One region of the Mucilaginibacter sp. P2_A5 genome, then DNA from elsewhere that is predicted to be linked to it. Evidence: riboswitches for the same ligand, from Rfam matches in the RefSeq annotation. Region 1 holds a riboswitch; each other region holds the start of a gene.
The links. A riboswitch is a leader RNA that binds a small molecule or an ion and turns the genes downstream of it on or off. The one in region 1 is predicted to bind S-adenosylmethionine.
Positions count from the first base shown of each region.

Region 2: it holds a riboswitch for S-adenosylmethionine, as region 1 does, so the genes downstream of both, metH (methionine synthase) here and AC1DXF_RS12760 (TlpA family protein disulfide reductase) in region 1, are expected to answer to the same signal.
Region 3: it holds a riboswitch for S-adenosylmethionine, as region 1 does, so the genes downstream of both, AC1DXF_RS23385 (O-acetylhomoserine aminocarboxypropyltransferase/cysteine synthase family protein) here and AC1DXF_RS12760 (TlpA family protein disulfide reductase) in region 1, are expected to answer to the same signal.

Region 1 covers NZ_JBFUCY010000013.1:7,543-15,745, reverse strand. Annotated here, with positions in the region: gene AC1DXF_RS12770 (SusD/RagB family nutrient-binding outer membrane lipoprotein) at 1-894, opposite strand, end outside; gene AC1DXF_RS12765 (SusC/RagA family TonB-linked outer membrane protein) at 901-4,083, opposite strand; gene AC1DXF_RS12760 (TlpA family protein disulfide reductase) at 4,464-5,039, opposite strand; SAM riboswitch class I at 5,155-5,268, opposite strand; gene AC1DXF_RS12755 (S-adenosylmethionine decarboxylase family protein) at 5,625-5,978, shown strand; gene AC1DXF_RS12750 (DUF4178 domain-containing protein) at 5,978-7,402, shown strand; gene AC1DXF_RS12745 (hypothetical protein) at 7,402-7,587, shown strand; gene AC1DXF_RS12740 (polyamine aminopropyltransferase) at 7,593-8,203, shown strand, end outside.
Region 2 covers NZ_JBFUCY010000014.1:29,704-37,906, reverse strand. Annotated here, with positions in the region: gene AC1DXF_RS13705 (Bax inhibitor-1/YccA family protein) at 153-881, shown strand; SAM riboswitch class I at 1,017-1,127, shown strand; gene metH (methionine synthase) at 1,283-4,972, shown strand; gene AC1DXF_RS13695 (four helix bundle protein) at 5,026-5,364, shown strand; gene metF (methylenetetrahydrofolate reductase [NAD(P)H]) at 5,440-6,396, shown strand; gene AC1DXF_RS13685 (hypothetical protein) at 6,491-7,006, opposite strand; gene AC1DXF_RS13680 (DUF6891 domain-containing protein) at 7,111-7,770, opposite strand; gene AC1DXF_RS13675 (transthyretin-like family protein) at 7,952-8,203, opposite strand, start outside.
Region 3 covers NZ_JBFUCY010000032.1:14,975-23,177, forward strand. Annotated here, with positions in the region: gene AC1DXF_RS23375 (homoserine dehydrogenase) at 1-633, opposite strand, end outside; gene AC1DXF_RS23380 (homoserine O-acetyltransferase family protein) at 633-1,688, opposite strand; gene AC1DXF_RS23385 (O-acetylhomoserine aminocarboxypropyltransferase/cysteine synthase family protein) at 1,775-3,094, opposite strand; SAM riboswitch class I at 3,341-3,451, opposite strand; gene AC1DXF_RS23390 (hypothetical protein) at 3,771-4,601, shown strand; gene AC1DXF_RS23395 (trans-sulfuration enzyme family protein) at 4,660-5,775, opposite strand; gene AC1DXF_RS23400 (hypothetical protein) at 5,869-6,390, shown strand; gene mqnE (aminofutalosine synthase MqnE) at 6,610-7,806, shown strand; gene AC1DXF_RS23410 (histidine phosphatase family protein) at 8,019-8,203, shown strand, end outside.

The DNA of each region.
Region 1 (8,203 bases):
TTGCGGCGTGGTATCCTTGGTTTTGCTGGCGTATACAGGCAGGCGCGGGTCGTTAAGCGCAAAAAGTTTATCAACAATAGTTTTGCTGATGCGGTAATCGTCCCTGGTATCAAACAAATTGCTGATTGGGTTCTGGTTGGGCGAATCTAAATAAGTGAATTGTGCTGTTTCGGCATTGGCGCTGATAAAGGCGCCACCCTCGGCCTGTATATCGGCCAAAACCTGTTTGGCTTTTGCAGGCTCCCTATCGGCAATGCGCAAGGCAATGCGCAGGCGCAACGAGTTGGCAAACTTTTTCCACAGGGCTATATTGTTGCCATAAATAACATCGCCGGCAATGGCTTTGCCCGATGGGTCAAGCGCGGTTTGTGCCGTTTTTAAATCATCAAGGAGGGCAAAATAAACATCCTTTTGGGTATCATAAGCAGGGGTAAGGTACTGATTTATATTGGTAGCCTGTTTATAAGGGATATTGCCATAAGCTTCGGTAAGCAAAGTAAATACCCAGGAGCGCAGCACCAGCGCCACGCCTTTGTAATTGGTATTGCCCTGCGCGTCACCCAGTTTAATGATCTGGTTAAGGTTAACTATACTTTTTGAGTAACCTACCGTCCATAGCTCCTGGAAAGCGCTGTTGCTGTATATATACCTGTCGGGATCGGTATATTGTATTTTGGCCCAGTATTGAACAAATAGCAAACTGGCATCCATGTTGTTGGCTGTACCCCAGTAGGTATCGGCAGTAACTTTGCTGGCCGCGGTTAGCAGGTAATCGGGCTGCGCGGTTTGTGAGCTATTGGGGTTTTTGTTGATATCTACCAGTTCGTTTTTGCACGATGTTGCCGATAACAACAGTGCGCCTGATAATATGATGGTTGTATATTTAAGTTTCATGGTAAATTAAAATTTAAGGTTAATGTTAAAGCCAATGTTGCGTACAGTTGGCAGGGTCAGATCTTCTAAACCCTGGCCATTGCCTGTATTAAAAGCAGTTTCAGGATCGATGTTTGGCGCGTTTTTATGGATGATCCACAGGTTGCGGCCAACTAAAGATAATGTTGCCGATTGCAGGCCGACACTCTTTACCCAGCGTGACGGGAAGGTATAGCCCAATTTAACCTCGCGCAGTTTAATGTACGATGCATCGTAAACAAAAGCTTCATCAACATTAGTAAATCCTTTGTAATAGGATTGGGCAGGCAATATGGTGGTATTAGCTGTGCCATCGGCCTTTACGCCTTTAAAAATCATCCCGTCATTGTAAACAGTTACACCTGCAGGGGCGCTGCCTGTTACCTGTACCGCGCCGGCAGATGCATTGTTGCCCGGGTAATAATAGCTTATGCCACCGTTTGCGGCGCCACGCCCCGGCAAGGTAGATGCCAGTACGCCGGTATAGGTGCCTGTACGATTGGTGTTTGAATAAATAGAACCGCCAAACCTGGCATCAACCAAAAAGCCCAGGTTTATGCCTTTATAGGTAAAGCTGTTGTTGATGCTACCCAGCCAGTTGGGGGTAAATTTACCAAGGTACTGTTTGGTTGGGTTAATAACCGGTGTACCATTGGCTCCTATCACAATTTGGCCCGAAGCGTCGCGGGTGTAGGCATTGCCATATAAAGTACCGTAAGGCCGGCCAAGCGCTGCTAATACCTGTACGGTACGGTCGGTGCCTAATATGATGCTTTGCAGGCGGCCCTCATCATCAAGCTTGGCTACCTTACTGCGGTTAAGCGAGTAGTTGGTGGTAATATCCCAGGTAAAATCTTTTGATTTTATGGGTGTAATTCCCAGCTGTACTTCAACGCCTTTGTTATTGATACGGCCGCCATTGATCAGTTTTTGGCTGTAGCCTGTAGTCGGGCTTACATCAACATTAACTATTTGGTTAATACTGTTGGTATTGTAAACACTTACATCTAAATGTAACCTGTCCTGGAAAAAGCCTACCTCAAAGCCTGCTTCTCCGGATGTGGTAATTTCTGGCTTCAGGTTTGGGTTAAGATCAATACTGCTCAGGTTTTGTTGCGGGTTTGCACCAAATGGCGCAGTAAAATTATACGTATTGATAAGCTGGTAAGGTGTGCCGGGCTTACCCACTTTTGACCATCCGCCCCTCAATTTTAAATATGTAAGTACATCACTCCTAATATCAAGCGCTTCTGAAAGCACTAAACTTCCATTCACCGAAGGGTAAAAGTAGGATAGGCTTGCCCTTGGCAGGGTAGACGACCAATCATTACGGGCGGTTACGTTTAAAAACGCGTAGTTTTTGTACCCTAACTGGGCAGATGCAAAATAGCTGTATATTTTATACTTGTAAAAATTATTTAATGACACCAGCGGATCGCGGGAATTGCTTAAGGTATATAAGCCGGCTACGGCCAGTTTAGGCGCGATCTGGTCGTTTTGTTCGGTTTGCTGCGTGCTGATGTTGCCACCGCCCATCAAATCTAAGGAGAAATCGCTGTTTAACTTCCTGGTGTATTGCAACCGTCCCTCGGTATTGGTTTCATTGAAGGTGTATGCATCCTCCTCGTATGATCCGAACGGTGTGCCATTGGTGCCATAGGCTATTTTTATCTTGCGGCGGTCGGTATAGTAATCTGTACCTGTACGGAAGTTGGCCGATAAGCCGTCGACGATCTTATAATTCAATTCCACACTACCGATTAAACGATTTTTGTGTTGCCCTACGGTGTTTTCATAAGCCAGCCAGTAAGGGTTGCTGTAATAGCTGTTATTCCAGTTAAAGGTATTGCCGTTGGCATCTTTATAGTTTTTTAACTGGTTAATATCAACCTGGCGGCCAAACCATGTGAATTGCAGCATGGTACTGGTTGCCCGCCTGCCGCCCGCGCCGGGCAGATTATCGGCATCGTCCTTAATATAATTTGCAATTGTAGTTACCGTTAATTTGGGGCTAAGCTTAAAAGTAGAATTGAGCGCGAACGTGTTGCGGCCTTGCGATGTGTTAGGGATAATGCCGGTTTGATGCAGGTTATTGTATGACAGGCGATAATCGGCCTTATCGGTACCGCCCGCTAAGGCAATGCCGTTATTGAGCGTAACACCGGTTTTAAAAAAATCCTTAACATTATCAGGATGGGCCACAAAAGGAACCGCCTGGCCGTTTGAGTAAAACTGCGGGATAAGTGTTCCGTCTAATGCAGGTCCCCAGCTTTCGTCAACACCATCGTTAACGCCCCCGCCCTTGCCATCTACATAGCTAAACTTCCCGTTTGATCCCTGGCCATATTCGTTTTGATAATCGGGCAAAATGTTTACACTGGCAAAGCTGGTGTTTGAGTTAATGGTTACACCCAACCCTTTAGCGCCCCTGCCTGTTTTGGTTTTAATGAGGATAACACCTGCCGCGGCGCGATAACCATAAAGAGCGGCCGCGTTTGGCCCCTTTAATACAGTTAAAGATTCAATATCTTCGGGATTAAGATCGGCTATGCCATTGGAAAAATCCCTTGAACCATTGGTGCCCAAAAATTGCTGATTGTCGATAAAAACACCATCAACAACAAAAAGTGGCTGGTTAAAGCCAGCGATAGAAGTTTCCCCGCGGATAATGATGCGTGACGAACCCATATCACCCTGGCTGTTGGTAACTGTAACACCGGCAATTTTACCGGCCAGGGCATTTACCAGGTTGCTTTCCTTAGCCTCGGAAATATCTTTTGACTTCAGGCCTTGTACTGCATAGCCCAGGGTCTTTTTATCCTTGGAGATATTGAGTGCGGTGATCACCACTTCGTTAAGTGAGTTGGCTGCTTCCTGCAGCACAATTTGTAAACCGGTTTCACTCTGTTTAACCGTAATTTCCTGCGATGCAAAACCTATGTAGGAGATTTTAAGTACATCATTAACATTGGCGTTAAGGCTAAACTTACCATCAGTTGTAGTTTGCACGCCATTTGCGGTACCCTTAACAGCTACGCTTACACCGGGCAAAGGCAAACCATCGGATTTGGCGGTTACCACACCGCTTATTTTAACAGATTGCGCCGCAACTGTTTGGATGAGGAAAAAGGGCAACAGGATTGCCAGTAAAATTTTGTAATTTTTAAACATGACGATTATTGATTAATAGTTTTATTGCCGGCATAGCAAAGCCAGATAGCAGCGTTTTTGGGTATGGCAATGCCCTGCTGTATGTTTTAAAATACCGGTAAATTAATTTTGATAGTGTTGGTTATAAGCAAAGGACGCCAGCTAAAACAATGGGCCTGCAAATAACCGCTGCCGTTGAGTTAACAGCAACAACGCATACCCTGCATATAATTATGGACAGGAGCGGAGGAAAGGAATACACATTTGTTGGTAGGGTGTGCGTTTTGTAAAGGTGTTCTTGTTGTTTTCATAACAATTTTAGATATAGAAGATAACAGGGTCAGTGTAGATGCAGGGTGAACTCAATTTAGCTTTTAGCTTTAGGCATTGTGCTTTAAGCTTTATTTTACAGATGTGGTTTTGTTGTTTACCAGGGCGTCGACAGCTTTGAGCATCGATGCAAATTCCTGGGTATCATAAAGGCGGGTGAGGTAAACTATTTTACCATCTTTATCAATAACCACATTGCGGGTTACGCCGCTTTTTTTATTGGCAAAGCGCCCAAAAATATCAGCGCCCGGATCAAGCGCCAAGGGGTAGCTGATGTTCATTTCCTGCTGAAAATGCTGCACTTTTTCAAGCGGCTCATCCCTGTCGACCCCGATAAGCACCAGGCCTTTGTTTTTGTAGGCCTGCCAGACTTCTTTTTCAAGATGGGGCATTTCCTGGCGGCATACGCTGCACCAGCTTGCGGTAAACTGCAGGATAACTACTTTGCCCTTGAGTTGCTTTAATGACGTTTGGGTGCCATCGGCCAGCACCAGTTTAAAATCATCGGGTGCCTGGTCGCCGGTTTTAACAATATAACCACGATCTGTTGATGTAGGCAGAGGAGCCGGCGGTGCGGTTTGTGCATGGGCGAAATAGCCGGTAATTAATAACGAGCAGGTAATGATTAGTAGATGTTTAATTTTCATAGCTGTATTTTTTAACCGTGTTTGATGCGGTGTAAAAGTTTATGAATTTAATTAAACAAGAAATTGGGATGATAGTGATACTGCATACAGCCCCTGGCTGCGTACAAATTGGCATACATTATCTTTTCTGCTGATAAAAGCAGACAGGAATTAGCACCTTTTTTTAACAATTGGGTTACAGGTTGCTAAGACATCATAGGGCCTTTCCCTCCGTCTTTCTTGATAATTAAATTAAAGAACTGTTTAACGATGCAAATGTATAAATATATTCTACTAAATACATAGATATTGTATAATTAAATTGTCATGAAATAAAGAAGGGGGGAAATTGGGTGTATAAAACGCGCTGGCGTTGAACGCTGGCTACGACTCACCGGGCCGCCGCTGCGCTGGGCCACCCTCTCTCCGGCTGACGCCACAAAGAGGGTTGAGGAAAGAAAAACAATTTTTTGCCCCTCTATGCGCGAAGTGGAGAGAGGGGCGACGGGCGTGGCCTCGTCGGGGTGAGTCGTCTCCGGTGTGCGTTTTTAGCCCATCCCCATCAAATAATTTTTATATATTTATTCCCGAAAATGAATAACCTTGATGCCTTATAAACCCGGATTACATTTATTATCTGAATTCAGTACAGATAAACCTAACCTGTTACAATCAAGCGCCCCCTGCAGGCAGTTGTTTGATCAGCTCATCGCTACCTATCAGCTAACCAAAGTTGGCGAAGTTTACCACGATTTTGATGGCGGTGGTTTTACCGCTATGGTTTGCTTAACCGAATCGCACATGTCTATCCATACCTGGCCCGAATATGCTATGGCCACTTTTGATGTGTTTTTATCCAATTATCAAAAAGAGAATGATGATAAAGCACGTGCCATTTACCAGGGGGTTATAGCTTTTTTTGAAGGTACCGAGATGCAAAAAAACGAAATTAAAAGGTAATGGCAGCCACGTTAAATCCCAAAGCTTTTCCGTTTTCGAGTGAGCTTGTTTGTCCCGCTTGTCAACATAGTATTACGCTTTATGATCAGGCAGGCTGCGAAGCCGTGGTTTGTCCTCAATGCCGGTCTTACCTGCTTTTTAATGATGCGGGCAGGCCTTATGTTGAAGAGAAAATTCACGTTTTAAAATTTAAGCCTGTTATGCCTTTAGGCACTACCGGTACATTAAAAGGGATAGAGTACAAATTGATTGCTTACCTTGAAAAGAAGGAGGGGTCAACCAGGTACGAGTGGCGCGAATACATGCTATACAATTACGCCAAAGGCTATGCCTTTTTATCGGAGTATGATGGCCATTGGAGCTTGATTGCCGGCGCCAATTTTTACCCGGATTTGGCAAGCGTAAATAGTATTTATGGCAACGAGGCAGAGTATGAGGGTAATACCTATCTTAAATATAACGCATATACCCCGGTTATAACGGCTATGATAGGTGAGTTCGACTGGGATATATCCTCCGAAAAATTAAGGGCTAAAGAGTTCATAGATCCCCCTTATATGCTCACCAGCGAGGAGAACATCAAAAAGCACGTTACCGATTGGTACCTGGGCGAATACCTGGAAGAGGCGGAAATAGCGGCGGCTTTTAATATCCCTGTTGAAAGCTTTCCCGAAAAAATCGGCATCGGTGCAAACCAGCCATCAAAACATAAAGCCAGGTGGCTGGCCGCTTATAAAATAAGTGGCGTTGCCGCGGTTGTGTTCCTGCTGGTGCAACTCTCGGTTATCTGGCTAAGGCCCGAAAAGGTATTGCTATCTGACACATATGCATTGGCCATGCCGCCCCATATGCCGGATACTTCAAAGCATGTAAGTACCGCGATCGATTCGTTAAGAAACATTGCAGGGGCTGTGCCGGTTGATTCCTTAAACTCATTTGCCCCCGACGCTAATGGCAATTATGAGTTTAAGTCCTTTAAAACACCCACATTTACAATACCCGATGGGCCTGTGCCGGTAGAGTTTGAGCTGGGCTCGCAGGTTGATAACAACTGGCTATCGGCAACGGTCGAACTGGTATGCGAAAAAGATAACCAAACCTGGAGTCTCTCAAAAGATATTGAATACTATCATGGTTATGAGGATGGCGAAAGCTGGTCAGAAGGTTCTTATACCCAAACCGTGCTGTTATCAGAAATTCCGGTGGGCAAATACCACATCAATATTTACCCTTATGCGGGCACAAAGGATGTTTCATCACTATCTGTTAAAGTTACCGAAAGTGTTACCCTATGGCGCAATGTATTGGTTACGCTGCTGCTGCTTTGCCTTTATCCTTTATACTGCTGGTACCGGATGCGCAAATTTGAAACAAACCGCTGGATGAACAGCGATTTTTCACCCTATCAAAAAGATGACGAATAATGAAAACAGGAACCATGAAATCAAACGCTATATACATAGCCATTGTGGCAGCCATTGTAGGCTATTATTCATACGCGGCTTTTGATGGCTTAGCTTTTTGGGAAAGTAACGAGGTACAGCGGAACGCGGGTTACAACGGGCCGGTAGCGCACTCGGGTTACGGGGTTAGGTTTTATCATAAATAACAGCCATGAACAAAAAACTTCCCGTTCTTTTACTCGTATCGGTTTTTATTATTGCCACCTGCGGACTTATTTATGAACTGATAGCAGGTACACTGGCCAGCTACCTGCTGGGCGATTCGGTTACCCAGTTTTCTACCATTATCGGGGTTTATCTGTTTTCGATGGGGCTGGGCTCATGGGTATCCAAATACTTTGATAAAAACCTGCTGGCCTGGTTTATCCGCATCGAAATACTGGTTGGCCTGGTGGGTGGTACAAGCTCATCAATCCTGTTTTTAGTGTTTGAGAATGTGAGCTCGTTCCGTATTATTTTATATGGGTTGATATCCCTTACCGGCATCCTCGTTGGCCTGGAGATTCCGCTGCTGATGCGTATTTTGCAAAATCGGTTTGAGTTTAAAGACCTGGTATCAAAGGTGTTCACTTTTGATTATATCGGCGCTTTAATAGCCTCGTTGGTATTCCCGTTGTTGCTTATCCCTTACCTGGGTTTGGTCCGCACGGCCTACCTGTTTGGTATGCTGAATGTGCTGGTGGCTTTAATAACCTGTATCAATTTCCGGCACGAAATTAAGGGGGCAAAATACCTGCAAAGCGCATCCATCATCAGTATGCT
Region 2 (8,203 bases), on a different contig from region 1:
GTTTATAGTATTACACCCACCCGCACAATTTGGCTCCGTAGGTGCCTCCTGTTTGTCTTTAATTTTAAAAGCGATTTCCCTGACCTGATACTACCCTTCACAATATATTCACCAATTCTTCGTATATTCGTGTAGTAATTTATTATCAAAAAATGGAAACTAAAGATCAATACGTTTATAAAAACGTTATACAATTAACAGAGGACGATGCATCCCGTAAATATTTGGGTAAAGTATTTGCATGGATGTTTATTGCATTAGGCATTTCTGCTTTTTGCGCTTTCGAATTCTTCTTAAATCAAAACCTGATGAATTTGATTGTTAACCCTGCAACGCAGGGATTTTCAACTTTAGGCTATGTAGCCTTATTTGCACCGGTTGCTTTTTCAATGGTCATAAGCTTTGGCCTCAACAGGTTATCATACCCGGTTATTTTGTTTTTGTTTATTGCCTACGCCGCTTCAGTTGGTATAAGCCTGAGCATTTTCGGCCTTATTTATACAGCAACGTCAATATTTACCATATTTATCAGCGCCGCTGTAGTTTTTGGCATAATGGCTATTGCCGGATATTTTACCACGATGGATTTAACCAAATTTGGTTCAATTTTAATCATCATCTTTTTTGGTGCATTTGCTGTGGCCATGGTTAACTTCTTTTTAGGTAGCCCTCAGTTAAGCTACGTGCTTAGCTTTGTATTTGTTGTATTGATGGTTGGTTTAACAGCCTACTACATGCAAATGCTGAAAAGAATTGGTGCCGGACTTGAGTATGGAAGTGCAGAGTCAAAAAAACTGGTGATCATGGGCGCATTTGTGCTTTATACTACATTTATTAACTTGTTTACTTCAATGCTGCGTCTTTTTGGTAGCAGGCGATAATAAACAACCAACAAATTATTATTAAAAAGCTGCCCCGCAAAGGCAGCTTTTTTTGTGGATATAAATTTACTTAGCGTACACATAGCCTGGCATATAAACTATTGCATTTTACGGCTTTATTATGCACCTTTGCACTGCTTATGGAGAAAGACGGAGGGATTAGACCCTGCGATGTCTTAGCAACCTGTGCTTCACAAGGTGCTACATTCTACTCAGCCAGCTAAACAGCCCTGGGAAAGATAAGCGAAAGTCAATTGAACACCCGACTTTTCGATGTAAGCTTTTTTTTAGTAGCAAGTAATTAGTATCAAGTAGCAAGATTTTTTTGCGTTGATCTAATTAAAAATCAGGCGCCGGAGTTTCCGTACTTGATACTTGATACTAACTACTTGATACTAACCATGAACATTAGAAAAGAATTAGAAAAACGCATCCTTGTAATTGACGGGGCTATGGGTACCATGATACAGCGGTACCAGCTTACCGAAAAGGATTTTCGTGGGGAAAGGTTTAAAGATCACCATAGTGATTTGCAGGGGAATAATGACCTTTTGAATATTACGCGCCCGGATATTATCAAGGCCATCCATGCCGAGTATTTGGATGCCGGCGCCGATATTATTGAAACCAATACCTTCAGCACACAAATTATTTCACTGGCCGATTATAAGCTGGAGGAACTGGCCTATGAGCTTAGTTACGAAGGCGCCCGTATTGCCCGCGAAGTGGCCGACGAATACAACCAAAAAAATCCGGCAAAACCGCGCTTTGTGGCCGGTGCCATAGGGCCAACTAACCGTACTGCCTCCCTATCGCCAGATGTTAATGACCCGGGCTACCGTGCCGTTACCTTTGATGATTTGGCCAACGCCTATTACGACCAGGTGCGTGGCCTGGTTGATGGCGGATCGGATTTATTATTGGTTGAAACCATCTTTGATACACTGAATGCCAAGGCAGCCTTGTTCGCTATCAATAAATACGCCCACGAGTCGGGCAAGCATCTGCCTATCATGATTTCCGGTACCATTACTGATGCCTCCGGTCGTACCCTTTCCGGGCAAACGGTAGAGGCTTTCTGGAATTCTATCCGTCACGCCAACCTGCTTTCAGTAGGTTTAAATTGTGCTTTGGGTGCCAAAGAAATGAGACCGCATTTGGCCGAACTATCTGAGAAAGCAGATGTATTTATATCTGCCTACCCTAATGCTGGTTTACCAAACGAGTTTGGCCAGTACGACGAAACCGCGCATGAAACCGCCCACCAGGTTGATGATTTTATTAAAGCCGGTTTGGTAAATATTGTGGGGGGTTGTTGTGGCACCACGCCCGAGCACATCAAATGCATCGCCGAAAAGGCAGCCAAATACCCCCCAAGGCTTATCCCCGAAATTGAACCCGACCTGCGCCTGAGTGGCCTGGAAGCGGTGACCATAAAGCCCGACAGCATTTTTGTAAATGTGGGCGAGCGTACCAACATCACCGGTTCGCCAAAATTCTCGAAACTTATTTTAGCCGAAGATTATGAAGCCGCATTAGCCGTTGCCCTGCAACAGGTAGAGGGCGGTGCCCAGGTTATCGACATCAATATGGACGAGGGCATGATCGATTCGGAAGCGGTGATGGTGAAATTCCTGAACCTGGTAGCATCCGAACCGGATATTGCCAAACTGCCCATCATGATCGATTCATCAAAATGGACGGTTATTGAGGCGGGTTTAAAATGCATCCAGGGTAAGGGCATCGTAAACTCCATATCGCTTAAAGAGGGCGAAGAAAAATTTATTGAACAGGCCCGTAAAATCCTGAGCTATGGTGCCGCCACGGTAGTAATGGCTTTTGACGAAACCGGCCAGGCCGATTCGTTACAACGCCGTATTGAGATATGTAAAAGATCATATGATATTTTGGTTAACGTGGTTGGTTTCCCTCCGCAGGATATCATTTTCGACCCAAACATCCTTACCGTTGCAACCGGTTTAGAAGAGCATAACAATTACGCGGTTGATTTTATTGAGGCCACCCGCTGGATAAAACAAAATCTGCCTCATGCCAAAGTAAGCGGCGGGGTAAGCAACATTTCCTTCTCGTTCAGGGGGAATAATGTGGTGCGCGAAGCCATGCACTCGGCATTTTTATACCACGCCATTGGCGCCGGTATGGATATGGGTATTGTGAACGCCGGCATGCTGGAAGTTTACCAGGAAATAGATAAAACCCTGCTTGAGCTGGTAGAAGACGTGCTGCTTAATCGCCGCGATGACGCAACCGAACGCCTTGTTGAATATGCCGATACCATTAAAAGTAAAGGTAAAGAAGTTGTACGCGATGAAGAATGGCGCAAAGGAACCGTACAGGAAAGATTATCGCATGCGCTTGTAAAAGGTATTATTGAATACCTGGATGATGACGTAGAAGAAGCCCGCCAAACATACAGCAAACCGCTGGAAGTAATTGAAGGCCCCTTGATGGACGGCATGAATATAGTAGGCGACTTATTTGGCGCCGGTAAAATGTTTTTGCCACAGGTGGTAAAATCGGCCCGGGTAATGAAAAAGGCGGTGGCCTACCTACTGCCATTTATCGAGCTTGAAAAACAACGGGTTATTGATGCAGGCGAAGACAGTAGCGGAAGCCGTGCAAACGCCGGTAAAATATTGATGGCCACCGTAAAAGGCGATGTGCATGATATTGGTAAAAATATAGTAGGCGTAGTTTTGGCCTGTAACAACTTTGAGGTGATTGACCTGGGCGTTATGGTACCGGCACAACGCATTATTGAAGAGGCTAAAAAGCAAAATGTAGATATCATCGGCCTCAGTGGTTTGATTACGCCGTCGCTGGATGAGATGGTGCACTTTGCTAAAGAGATGGAGCGCGAGGGTTTTACTATTCCGCTGATTATTGGCGGGGCTACTACCTCGCGTATCCACGCGGCCGTTAAGGTCGATCCGCATTACTCGGGCGCTGCAATCCATGTACTGGATGCATCGCGCAGTGTTACCGTGTGTAGCAGCCTGATGAACCGCGATGGCCGGGATGCCTATATCAAAAACATAAAGGAGGAATATGCCAAATCCCGCGAAGCGCATTTGAATAAAAAATCGGATAAACGTTTTGTTACCATCGACCAGGCAAGGCAGGCCCGTTTCCAGATTAGCCTGGACGGCGATGTAGCGCCAAAGCCAACGTTTACCGGTACCAAAGTATTTGAATCGTATCCGCTGGAAGAATTAGTTCCTTATATCGACTGGACACCGTTTTTCCACACCTGGGAATTGCGCGGCAGCTATCCCAAGATATTTGCCGATAAGTTTGTAGGCGATGAAGCCAAAAAGCTTTTTGATGATGCCCAGGTGTTGTTAAAAAAGATAGTAAAAGAAAAACTGCTGCATGCAAACGGCGTTATCGGTTTTTGGCCGGCTAATAGCGTAGGCGATGACATTGAACTATATACCGACGAAAGTCGCAGTACGTTGTTAACCCGCATCCATACCCTGCGCCAACAGGCCGAAAAGGTTAAAGGCGATCCGTATTATGCATTGTCGGATTTTATCGCACCAAAAGAAAGCGGAGTGCCGGATTATTTTGGAGGCTTTGCGGTAACCACAGGCATTGGCTGCGATGAACTGGTTGCCGAATTTGAGGCCGACCATGACGATTATAACAGCATCATGGCCAAAGCCCTTGCCGATCGCCTTGCCGAGGCCTTTGCCGAAAAAATGCACGAACTGGTACGTAAAGAATACTGGGGCTACAGCAAAGGCGAGCAGCTAAATGCCGACGAACTGATCAAAGAAGAGTACCAGGGTATCCGCCCGGCCCCAGGCTATCCTGCCTGCCCGGATCACACGGAGAAAACAACTTTGTTTGAGTTACTGAAAGCGGAAGATGCTGCCAAAATGCACCTGACTGAGAGCTTAGCGATGACACCGGCCGCTTCTGTAAGTGGGTTCTATTTTGCACACCCGCAGGCAAGGTATTTTGGATTAGGGAAGATAAGTAAGGACCAGGTTGAGGATTACGCTTTGCGGAAACAAATGCCGCTTGAGGACATCGAGAGGTGGTTGGGGCCTAATATAAATTATTGAGTTGTGTGTTGAATGTTGTAAGTTGTATGAGAAAAAAGCTTTAATTAAACGACGTGCAAAGCGATTATAAAAAATACATAGAATTAAATGTTTGGATTGAAGCAAGGAAGCTTGTTAGCGAAGTATATTCTGCAACACGTTCATTTCCAAAAGAAGAGCAATTTGGGTTAAGCAATCAAATGAGAAGGTGTTCGGTGTCTATCCCATCGAATATCGCAGAAGGATGTGGACGAAATCATAAAAAGGACAGCCTTCAGTTTTTCTATATAGCAAGAGGATCATTATATGAATTAGAAACACAACTCTTTTTAAGTAGCGATTTGAACTTCATTGAAAAACCACAACTCGACAAATACTTATCACAATTGGAAATTCGTAAGAAAACTGCTTAATGGTTTCATCAGATATTTTAGTTCTGAATAAATCTTTTTACTTACAACTTTCAACACACAACCTACAACAAAATAATGAAAATTACAGATCATATCAAAAACGCCAACGGAAAAACGTTATTCTCTTTCGAACTAATCCCACCCTTAAAAGGCCAAAGCATCCAGGGTATCTACGATGCCATTGACCCCTTAATGGAGTTTAAGCCGCCGTTTATTGATGTTACATCCTTACGCGAGGATTTTATTTACAAACAGCATGATAATGGCTTGCTGGAAAAGCTGAGCTATCGCAAACGTCCGGGCACTATCGCTATCTGCGCTGCTATCATGAATAAATATAAGGTAGATACCGTTCCGCATTTGTTGTGCGGTGGTTTTACCAAGGATGAGACGGAGAATGGGTTGGTCGATCTCCAGTTTTTAGGTATCGAGAATGTGTTGGTTTTGCGGGGCGACGCACGCCGGGGAGATGCATCCTTTGTGCCAACATCCAATGGGCATAACTATGCTACCGATTTGTTACAACAGGTAGTGAACATGAACAACGGTATTTACCTGCATGAACATAACGACGATAGCCTGAAAACCGATTTTTGTATCGGTATTGCCGGCTACCCCGAAAAGCATTTTGAAGCGCCAAACCTTAAAACCGACTTTAAATACCTGAAACAAAAGGTAGATATGGGTGCAAATTTTATTGTTACCCAAATGTTTTTTGACAATCAGAAATATTTCGACTTTGTAAATAACTGCCGGGCCAACGGCATTACCGTACCCATTATACCAGGCTTAAAACCTGTTACCACATCAAAGCAACTGATTAACCTTGCCAAAACCTTCCATATTGATATGCCCGAGGATTTATGCGACGCTGTTAACGGATGCAAATCTGAAAAAGATGTAAAAGATATTGGCGTGGAATGGATGATAAACCAATGCCGCGAGCTGATGGCTTTTGGTGTTCCGGTACTACACTTTTATACCATGAGCAACGCCGGGCCAACTAAGCGGATTGCGGAGGCTATTTTTTAGTGGGATATAAATGCCCTGTTGTGAAAACGATGTTCTAAAATAAGGGCATCGTTTTTTGTTTGTAAGAAAAAAATATAGTTGCTTTTTTGTGCTCTTAGGCATATGGTAATTCGCTATTAAATTCTTCGAGATTCAATCTCAGTTGCTCCAAATCGTTCCAGCCTTCCTCAAGATAATGCCATTTGTAAGTTATTTTTAGTCCCTCAACATGAATGGTTAATGTATAATTGATACCGTCAAGCACAATTCCTTTTTGTTCTTTAAGGATGGGTTTAATAGATATCATTTTTGCGAGACCGATAATCGTTGCGATCTTTTGAGCATCAATTACACCTTTTTCATAGTTTATAGTTGGTTTTATTTCCTGTCCAATATACTTCAGACCTTCCACAGGGTTATGAAATTTGGGAGTATCAATAAGTCTCGACCATGTTGTTCTATACCATTTAACAGCCTCTTCACCTATTTCAAGCTGCAAATTAATACTGTTATCAAAAGAGGGTTCGATAACCAATTGTATGTACTGTTTATCAATATCAATAATTTGTCCCTGAAACAATGTGGCTTGTGCAAGGGTTTCAAATTCAGGCCATTTTAACTTGTTGCCCATCTGCTTAGTTATTTATATTTAAGAACCTGCCACTAGTAATGGCTCTGGCATCCCTACTATGTGTGGCTTACTTTTCAACATTACTCGCCAACATCGTGTTTGCATCACCATAGCTTCCAAAAAGGCTTCTGATTTGATCCCGGTTTAGCCAACATCTGTATAACCCGCTCCGCGCCCCATTCCTCATCATCTGGAATCTTTTTCCAATCGATATTTTTAATTTCTATCCTCTGTTCAACAGTTTCCGGCCAGCTTACCTGGAAACCATTTTCCTCCAGCGTCGAAACAATCATCCGGGCAACATGTAACGCTTCATCATCATTTTGTGTAGCACTATCAAACCCCAAGTATAGGTTCCGGATGAAAGGGTCAACCGCCCTCGCTAAATCCTGCGAGTGATAATAGCAAAAGCCAATAGCTTTAACACCCAATTCATCCAGCTTTTCAATTGTTTCCATGCAGTCACCTTGTCCGTCTTGTTTGGTATAGCCGGCATTGTGCAAACACACTATCTTTTGCGCAATAAGTTGGTCAAATGCCTTGGCAAGCTTATCAAATCCGGTTGATTTTGCCCACTGCAAAGCTTCCTTTTGATGTTGCTTATATTTTTGATGGATGGTTTGTCTTAACCAAACATCATCAATATCATCCTCATCGTAAAACATATCTTCTAACCCATCAAAAATTTGCTGCTCATTTTCAAATCCAACCTTAATATCCAGTTCTATTTGTTCTAACGCCTCGTTTTTGGCTTCCTGTGTCATAAGCTATGGTACCATTAATTGTAATGATAAAGATGTTCGCTTTAAACCTGCTTACCAAATATCTACATTTAACAATTACTATACACCTGATGGATTGTGTAATTTTTTCACACATCAAATATATGTTAATGCAAAAAGGGTATCCCGGTTAAGCGATACCCTTTTGTATGGATAGATTTAATTACTTGCAAAAAATAACCTGGTTTGTTTTGCCTTGATCGTTCGAGTCGCCTGTGGTCAACTTACGCACGGTGCCTAAGGTTAAGCTGTAGGCGCATGACGGCCAGGTACTAAATGCCGGCGATATGGCAGCTGTTGCAAGGTTATATACCGCGGCAGCCCCTCTGGGTACATTGCCGGATGGCAGGCCAGATACACTACCTATCGCGTTTGACCATATGCCAATGTTCCAGCTGCCTATCAGTTCATGATC
Region 3 (8,203 bases), on a different contig from region 1:
GGGTTTTACAACCACGCCATAAGCGTGCGCGGCTGCTATCACCAGTTTATATTTGGCATCAAAACCACCTACGTCGCTGGTGGGATCGGTTTCGGCAAAACCAAGGTCCTGCGCCTGTTGCAGGGCCCTGTTATAATCAAGCCCCTCAATAAATCCTTTTGATAAGATATAATTTGATGATCCGTTAAAAATACCGCTGATGGAGTGCAGCAACTCGTTATCATAATACTCCTCCAGGTTGCGGATGATGGGGATACTACCACAAACCGCGCCTTCATATAATAAAGATGTGCCATGTTTATGCTGCAGTTCAATCAACTCATCCAGGTGCAGCGCTATCATTTTTTTACTGGCCGAAACTACATTTTTGCCACTGCTTAATGCTCTTGATACAATTTCGAAAGCTGCCTCGGTATCGTTAATCAGTTCAACAATGGTATTGATATCCGGGTTGTTTAGCAGCTCTTCCTTATCTGCGGTAAAAAATTCTGCCGGTAACGACCGCTTTTTATGCGGATCTTTTATTGCAAATTTTACAATTTCGATGTTTAAATTTTTTGTCTTGATGATATCATATAATCCCTGTCCAACTACGCCAAATCCAAATAATCCTATACTTAACTTTTTACTCATTACGCTGTACGTTGCAATTCTATAATTTTTCCTTTTACATCGGTTTTAAAAAACGACGTGATAATATTTGTTAATGCTTCTGTTTCAATTAAAAAACCATCATGGCCATAAAATGAATCCAATTCAGCAAAGGCCGATTTGGGGATATGCCTAAACAGGTACTCCTGCTCTTCGATAGGGAATAACACATCCGATTTAATACCGATAACCAATGTACGGGCTTTGATGATGCTTAATGCTTTCTCCACGCCATTTCGGCCGCGACCTACATTGTGCGAGTCCATCACCCTGGTTAAATACCAGTAGCTGTAGGCATTAAACCGGTTCACCAGCTTTTGGCCCTGGTAATCCTGATAGGTTGATGCCTTAAAATTATCGGTTTTGCTATCAACATCTTCCTGCTGTGTAATACCGTAAGTTTTATAGGTACGGTAGGAGAGTAGAGCTATGCTCCTGGCAGCCTTTAAGCCGGCTTGTCCACCGTCCACCGTATTATTGTTAAAAGTTGCATCGGCGGTTAAAGCCAAACGTTGCGACTCATTAAACGCGATGCCCCATGGAGAGTGGCGCGCGTTGGTGGCTATCAAAATAAGGTTTTTGATACGGTTTGGTTCGATAATACCCCACTCAATGGCCTGCTGGCCGCCCAATGAGCCACCAATTAGGATATGAATATTGCCGATGCCCAAATGGTCGGCTAATAACTGGTGCGCCTTTACCATATCCCTGATGGTAAATTGAGGGAATGTTAAAAAATATGGCTCACCTGTTGCCGGATTTACGCTTAAGGGGTTAGTTGTGCCGTATGGCGAGCCCAAAATGTTGGCACAAACTATAAAATGCTCTTCGGGGTTAAATTTGTTTCCTGTACCCACAAAACCTTTCCACCAGTCAAAAACATCGGCATTGGCTGTCAGGGCGTGGCATACCCATACCACATTATCTTTCTCTTTGTTTAGGCGCCCATAAGTATGAAAACCTATCTCCAGTTGCTGTAGTTGTTCGCCCGATTCCAGCTCAAAAGTTTGTGTGTACTTAAATGTTTCTGTATTCATTCTTCTATTCATGTTGATAGAAGTGAGTTGTCAGTAGTGAATGGTGAGTTTTTATTCACTCACCGCTCACCACTCACTACTCACCACTACGCTAATTCGGCCTGCGCCTCTTTTATTTTGGCAAATGCCTGTTCAAAATCTGCTTTAATATCATCAATATGTTCAATACCCACCGCTACCCGTAACGAATTTGGTGTAACCCCTGCCGAAAGCTGTTCGGCATCAGATAGCTGCTGATGTGTTGTTGCCGATGGCTGAATGATCAATGTTTTGGCGTCGCCCACATTGGCCAAATGGCTTACCAGTTTCAGGCTATCTATCAGTTTACCGGCATCGGCTTTATCGCCATTAATTTCAAATGACAACACCGCACCAAAACCATTCTTCAGGTATTTTTTTGCCAACTCATGGTACGGCGACGACTCTAATCCCGGGTAATTTACCGATGCTACCTGCGGATGCTGATCAAGCCACTTAGCCAGTTCCAGTGTATTATCTACATGGCGTTGCACCCGTAATGATAGTGTTTCCAGTCCCTGTATATTCAGCCATGAATTAAATGGCGATTGCGAAGGGCCAAAATCACGCAATCCCTCCACACGGGCGCGAATAATAAACTGGATATTGCCAAATGGGCCGCCTATGCCAAACACATCTGCAAAAACCAAACCGTGATAACCTTCGGATGGCTCGGTAAATTGAGGAAACTTGCCGTTGCCCCAGTTATAAGTGCCACCATCAACTATTGCACCGCCAATACTGGTACCGTGGCCGCCAATCCATTTGGTGGTTGATTGTACCACTATGCTTGCGCCATGCTCCAACGGGCGAAATAAATAGCCTCCTGCACCAAAGGTATTATCTACAATTAGCGGCAGGTCGTGTTTTTTGGCCAAATCGCCAACTTTATCAAAATCGGCAATAGTGAAGCCGGGGTTGCCAATGGTTTCCAGGAAAATAGCTTTGGTTTTATTATCTATTAAGGCTTCCAGGCTTTCGGCTGTATCGTCTTTAGCAAAACGAACATCAATGCCCAGGCGTTTAAAAGCTACCTTAAACTGGTTGTATGTGCCGCCATATAAAAATGGCGAGGTCACAAAATTATCCCCTACCTGCAATATGTTATTTAACGCTATAAACTGCGCTGCCTGGCCCGATGCCGTGGCCAAAGCTGCAACACCACCCTCTAAAGCGGCTATGCGTTTTTCAAACACATCGGTAGTGGGGTTCATTAAGCGGGTATAAATAAACCCGAACTCTTTTAATGCAAACAGGTTGGCGCCGTGTTCGGCACTTTTAAATACGTACGACGTAGTTTGATAAAGCGGTACCGCGCGTGAGCCTGTAGTAGGATCAACTTCCTGGCCGGCGTGTAATTGTAAGGTTTCGAATTTTAAGGCTGACATAGTTGTAGATTTTGAAAGGTTATAATTAAATTTTGTTGTTTAGATGGATTTTAGCAAGCTGATAAAATATTTATCAGTTTTACAACACGTATGTTTTCAGGGATTGAAAAAAGGGACGTATTAAAGCATCAACAGCAGCAACACATACAAATATTGCCAATAATTGGGCTAATACGTTGTATGTTACCGTTTTGGGTATTAAAAATGTTGCTTTTAGTAATTGTAATTAAACTTTTCATGGCTATAAATTTATATCCCCCGGTGTTATTTGCCGGGACAGGAATTGGCACCTTCTTCAAAACTGAAGGGTTGCCAGCGGGTCATTGAGCCTGATCTCTCGCCGCTTCTTTATAAATCAATACCCGAACTATGCGGAGAATTGATCGACTATGGTATCGCTACCAAATAATGCCCCAAATATAAGTGGATATTTATTAAAATACCAAATTTTATTTGAAGGGAAAGGTAAAAGGCAAAAGGTGAAAGGTAAAAGGAGAAAAGTTCTTGCTCCGATGTCTGTGTCCCCATGGGCATCTTTCCGATAGATATTCGGGTCGCCTGGCCCAACCGGCAATATCTGGAATTGCGGTCTGTGAAAGATACCTACCGCTGAGGAAAAGGGGATATTTATTTAAACACCAAATTTTATTATCTTGTATCGCCAATAAACCGCCACATGAATAAGTTTTTCGCTTTTATAATCTTCATTTGCTGCTCAACAACGCTGTTGTTTGGACAGGAGGAAGCAAAAGTGAAAGACGTAAACCAACAGCTTATTTTTAATGATTCCCTGTTTATAAAAAAACTGGCCGATATTTATAAAACCAATCCTGCGGGCGTACTCGATCTGCTAATTACGTCAAAACATACAATGGAGGATATTGGCTTTGGTTACGCTGATGTTTCAAGTGTTTACGAAGCAGGCTATCTGCGTATCAGTTACCAGTTTATATTTTTTAAAGATTCACTGATAAGCTATATGTTAGATGCCAGCATACCTTATGACGCCCGGTTAAACAGCCGTTATAAAAAAATATGTTCTCCTTTATTAAAATTTAAGGATAAAATACATGCTAATCCAATCTATTTTAATTACGATGCGATGTCAAAACCACTAAACGACAGCGTCAAAATAGCCTCAAAAAATAAAAAGGCCCGATTTCTAATGACCCCTTTTTCGGGTGTTACCTTTGGTTACTACATCGCGATGAACTATGCTGGTTTTATGCTTTTAGATAACCGGATAAATTTTGATACTGTGAAAAGCAAATTGACCCCAGAAATAGATTATATGCTGCTTTTTAGTAAAAATCCGGCCACTCGCTTATGTGCAATTGAGTACTACTATAGAAATCCCAATAAATTCCAGAAAGGCCGCGAGAAATTTGAAAGGCGAATTGCGGCGATCTACAAGGAAATACCAATAATCACCACATGGATTGGCGGCCATAAAACAAATCAATATGCCGAGGAAATGGTGAAGTTATCACTCAAAACCACCTTTTGAACTCATGAACTTAACGCTTTTCCGAACAACCTTTCACCCTTCACCTTTTGCCTTTAACCTAAAAAAGCGCCTGCTCCAAATCGTCCACCAAATCATCAATATGTTCTAACCCAACCGAAACACGTAATAAATTCCTTGGTGTTTTAGTGTCGGGGCCTTCTACGGTTGCGCGGTGCTCAATTAAGCTTTCCACGCCGCCCAGGCTGGTTGCCCGTGTAAATATTTTTAATTTATTGATGATGTTGTGCGTATCATTTTCATCGCCCTTAATTATAAATGATAACATACCGCCGAAGGCCAGCATCTGCTCTTTGGCAATTTGATGCTGCGGGTGCGACGGCAGGCCAGGGTATAATACCTTTGCTACTTTGGGATGCTGTTCTAAAAACTCAGCTAATAGTTGCGCATTGTGTACATGGCCCTTAACCCGGTACGGGAGGGTTTTAATACTGCGTACTAGCCAGAAACAATCGGTTGGGGAGGGGATAGCGCCGCCCATTTCCTGTACCTGGCGTATTTTGGCCCACCAGTCGCTTTTCTCGGCGGTAATTAATGCGCCGCCCATCAGGTCGCTGTGGCCTCCAAAATATTTAGTGGCCGAGTGCATTACCATATCGGCACCCAAAGCTAATGGTTGCTGGCAAATGGGAGTGGCAAAAGTATTGTCAACCACTACTTTAATATTGTTCGCCCTGGCAAAGGCAACCACTTTTTGTATGTCGGTGATCTTGAGCAGTGGGTTTGATGGCGTCTCAACCCAAATCAGCCCGGTTTCGGGCCTGATGTGTTGGGTTAAAACTTCGATATCATTAACATCAACAAAATCAAACGTTAAAATACCCACAAAGAGGTTTTTAAGCTGATTGCGCAAACCATGGTACATATCATCCGGGCAAATAATGTGAGTACCCGGCGCCAGCGACTGAAATACCGACATGCCCGCCGCGTTGCCTGATGAAAATGAGGCGGCATCGGCGCCGCCCTCTAATTTGGCTATAACGTTTTCAAGCAAGGCCCGATTGGGGTTTGATGCCCTGCTGTAAATATGCCCGCCGGGAAAGCCGCCATCTTCGCCACGTTCAAAAGTAGTCGACATAACAATGGGTTGTATTACGGCTTTTGATGATCCGTCTATATGGTTGCCTGCGTGTATAGCTATAGTTTCAGTTTTCATTGTCGTTGATGTTATCGTTTCAAAGTAAATAAGATTATTTGTGATTTACTGTAGCGACTGATTTAAATTTTGCGTAATGGTTAAAAAAGCTTTATGAAAAACCTGCACCTACTCACTATTATCCTGTTATTATCAGCTACCGCCTGTAAAAAAGAAAACATCGCTAAACAAAGCGAGTATGACACCAGCTATAAAGCCTGGATGAGCTTTAAAAGCAGCTCGAAAAATTCCTATTCCTACACAACAGTTTTTGGTTCGTGGGTAGGTTTTGGAGTTACTATCCAAGTAGCCGTAAACAATGGTAAGGTTGTTTCGCGTGACTATATCCGGGTACAATCCCGTAACGACGGCACCAATAAAGTCGATACCGTTAAAACCTGGCATGAAGATGCTGCCACCATAAATACACACCCAAATGATGCCACAGATGCACTTACGATGGATGGCATTTACTTAAAGGCGCGCACCGAATGGCTTAAAGTTGATGCTACAACTAATGACATCATATTTGAAGCAAAAAACAACGGTCTCATTTCAGACTGCGGTTATGTGCCGCGTAATTGCGCCGACGATTGCTTTAGAGGGATAAACATTACAGCTATAACAACCTTGTAAGCTAAAAGCCGAAAGCAGAATGCCAAAAGCTCCTCGAATTCTTGTCTTAAGCTTTTTGCTTTCAGCCTTTAGCTTTCGGCTTTCCCCATTAGCTTTTTGCTTTCAGCCTTCGGCTTTAAGTTTTTCCCCCTCATAATCTTATTGTAAAGATGCCCCTTGCTTTAGGCCTTTGGCTTTAAGCTTTCCGCTTTTTTACTACATTTGTTCAAAGTTTTTTGAATGGAAGCTGAGCATAATTTACAGTTATTATTACAAAATCCAGATCTGCCTGCTGATTTAAAGCACATTGCCCAAAAGGTACAACGCAGCGAAAGGATTACCTTTGATGAAGGTGTTACATTATATGAACAGGGCGACCTTGGTTACCTTGGTGTTTTAGCCAACTACATCCGCGAGAAGCGCCATGGCGATAAAACTTATTTCAACCGTAATTTCCATATCGAGCCTACCAATCTTTGTGTTTACGATTGCAAATTTTGTTCGTACTCGCGCCTGCTTAAACAAAAAGCCGAGGGCTGGGAGTATACTATGGACGAAATGTTTAACATGGTAACCAAATACGATGACGAACCGGTAACCGAAGTACATATAGTTGGCGGAGTGCTGCCGCAATACGATGTGCCTTTTTACCAGGAACTTTTCAGCCGCATACGTGCTCATCGCCCCGAATTGCACATCAAGGCGTTAACGCCGGTTGAATACCACTACATTTTCAAAAAAGCCAAAATTGACTACGCCACGGGCATGCGCCTGATGATGGAGGCCGGTTTAGGTTCGATACCGGGCGGAGGGGCCGAGATTTTCCACCCGGAGGTTCGCGATCTGATTTCAAAAGATAAATGTACTGGCGACCAATGGCTGGCCATACACGAGGAATGGCATAAGTTGGGTGGCCGCTCAAATGCTACGATGCTTTACGGCCATATCGAAAAATTCCATCACCGGGTTGACCATATGGAACGCTTACGCCAGCTGCAGGATAAAACGGGCGGCTTTCAAACATTTATCCCGTTGAAATTTCGCAACCAGGATAACCAGATGTCCCACGTACCCGAATCAACTGTTGTTGAAGATTTGCGAAATTATGCTGTCGCGAGGATCTATTTGGATAATTTCGATCACATTAAGGCCTATTGGGCTATGATCAGCCGCACCACGGCGCAGCTTTCGCTCAATTTTGGAGTAGATGATATTGACGGTACCCTGGATGACACCACCAAAATTTACTCGATGGCAGGCGCCGAAGAGCAGCACCCCGGTATGAGCACCAAACAATTGGTGGAACTGATTAAACATGTAGGCCGGTACCCTATAGAGCGCGATACACTTTACAATGTAGTTACCGATTATAATGATTTTGAATTTCCTGAAACCCAGCCCAAGCCGCAATATTACAAGCTGCCAGTAATAAATTAGCTTAAAGCGGAAGGCTTAAAGCTAAAAGCAAAAACAAAAAAGCTTAAAGCGGAAGGCTAAAAGCTGAAAGCGAAAAAGAAAAGGACGGCCTCGAGTCGTCCGCATAAATAATATAACAATAATATAAAAAAGCTTTAAGCCTTATGCTTTCAGCTTTTTGCTAAAACGAAGCTTTAAACCTTCTGCTTTAAGCTTTACGCTTCAATAAAAAAATGCAAAAAATCTTATACATAGTACGTCACGGCCAAACCGAATACAACAAGCTGGGAATTATCCAGGGCAGGGGTGTTGATACCGACCTGAACGATGAGGGACGCAAACAGGCACAACAGTTTTTTGCGGCTTATAAAGATGTACCTTTCGATAAAGCATATATATCGGCGCTAAAACGTACAAA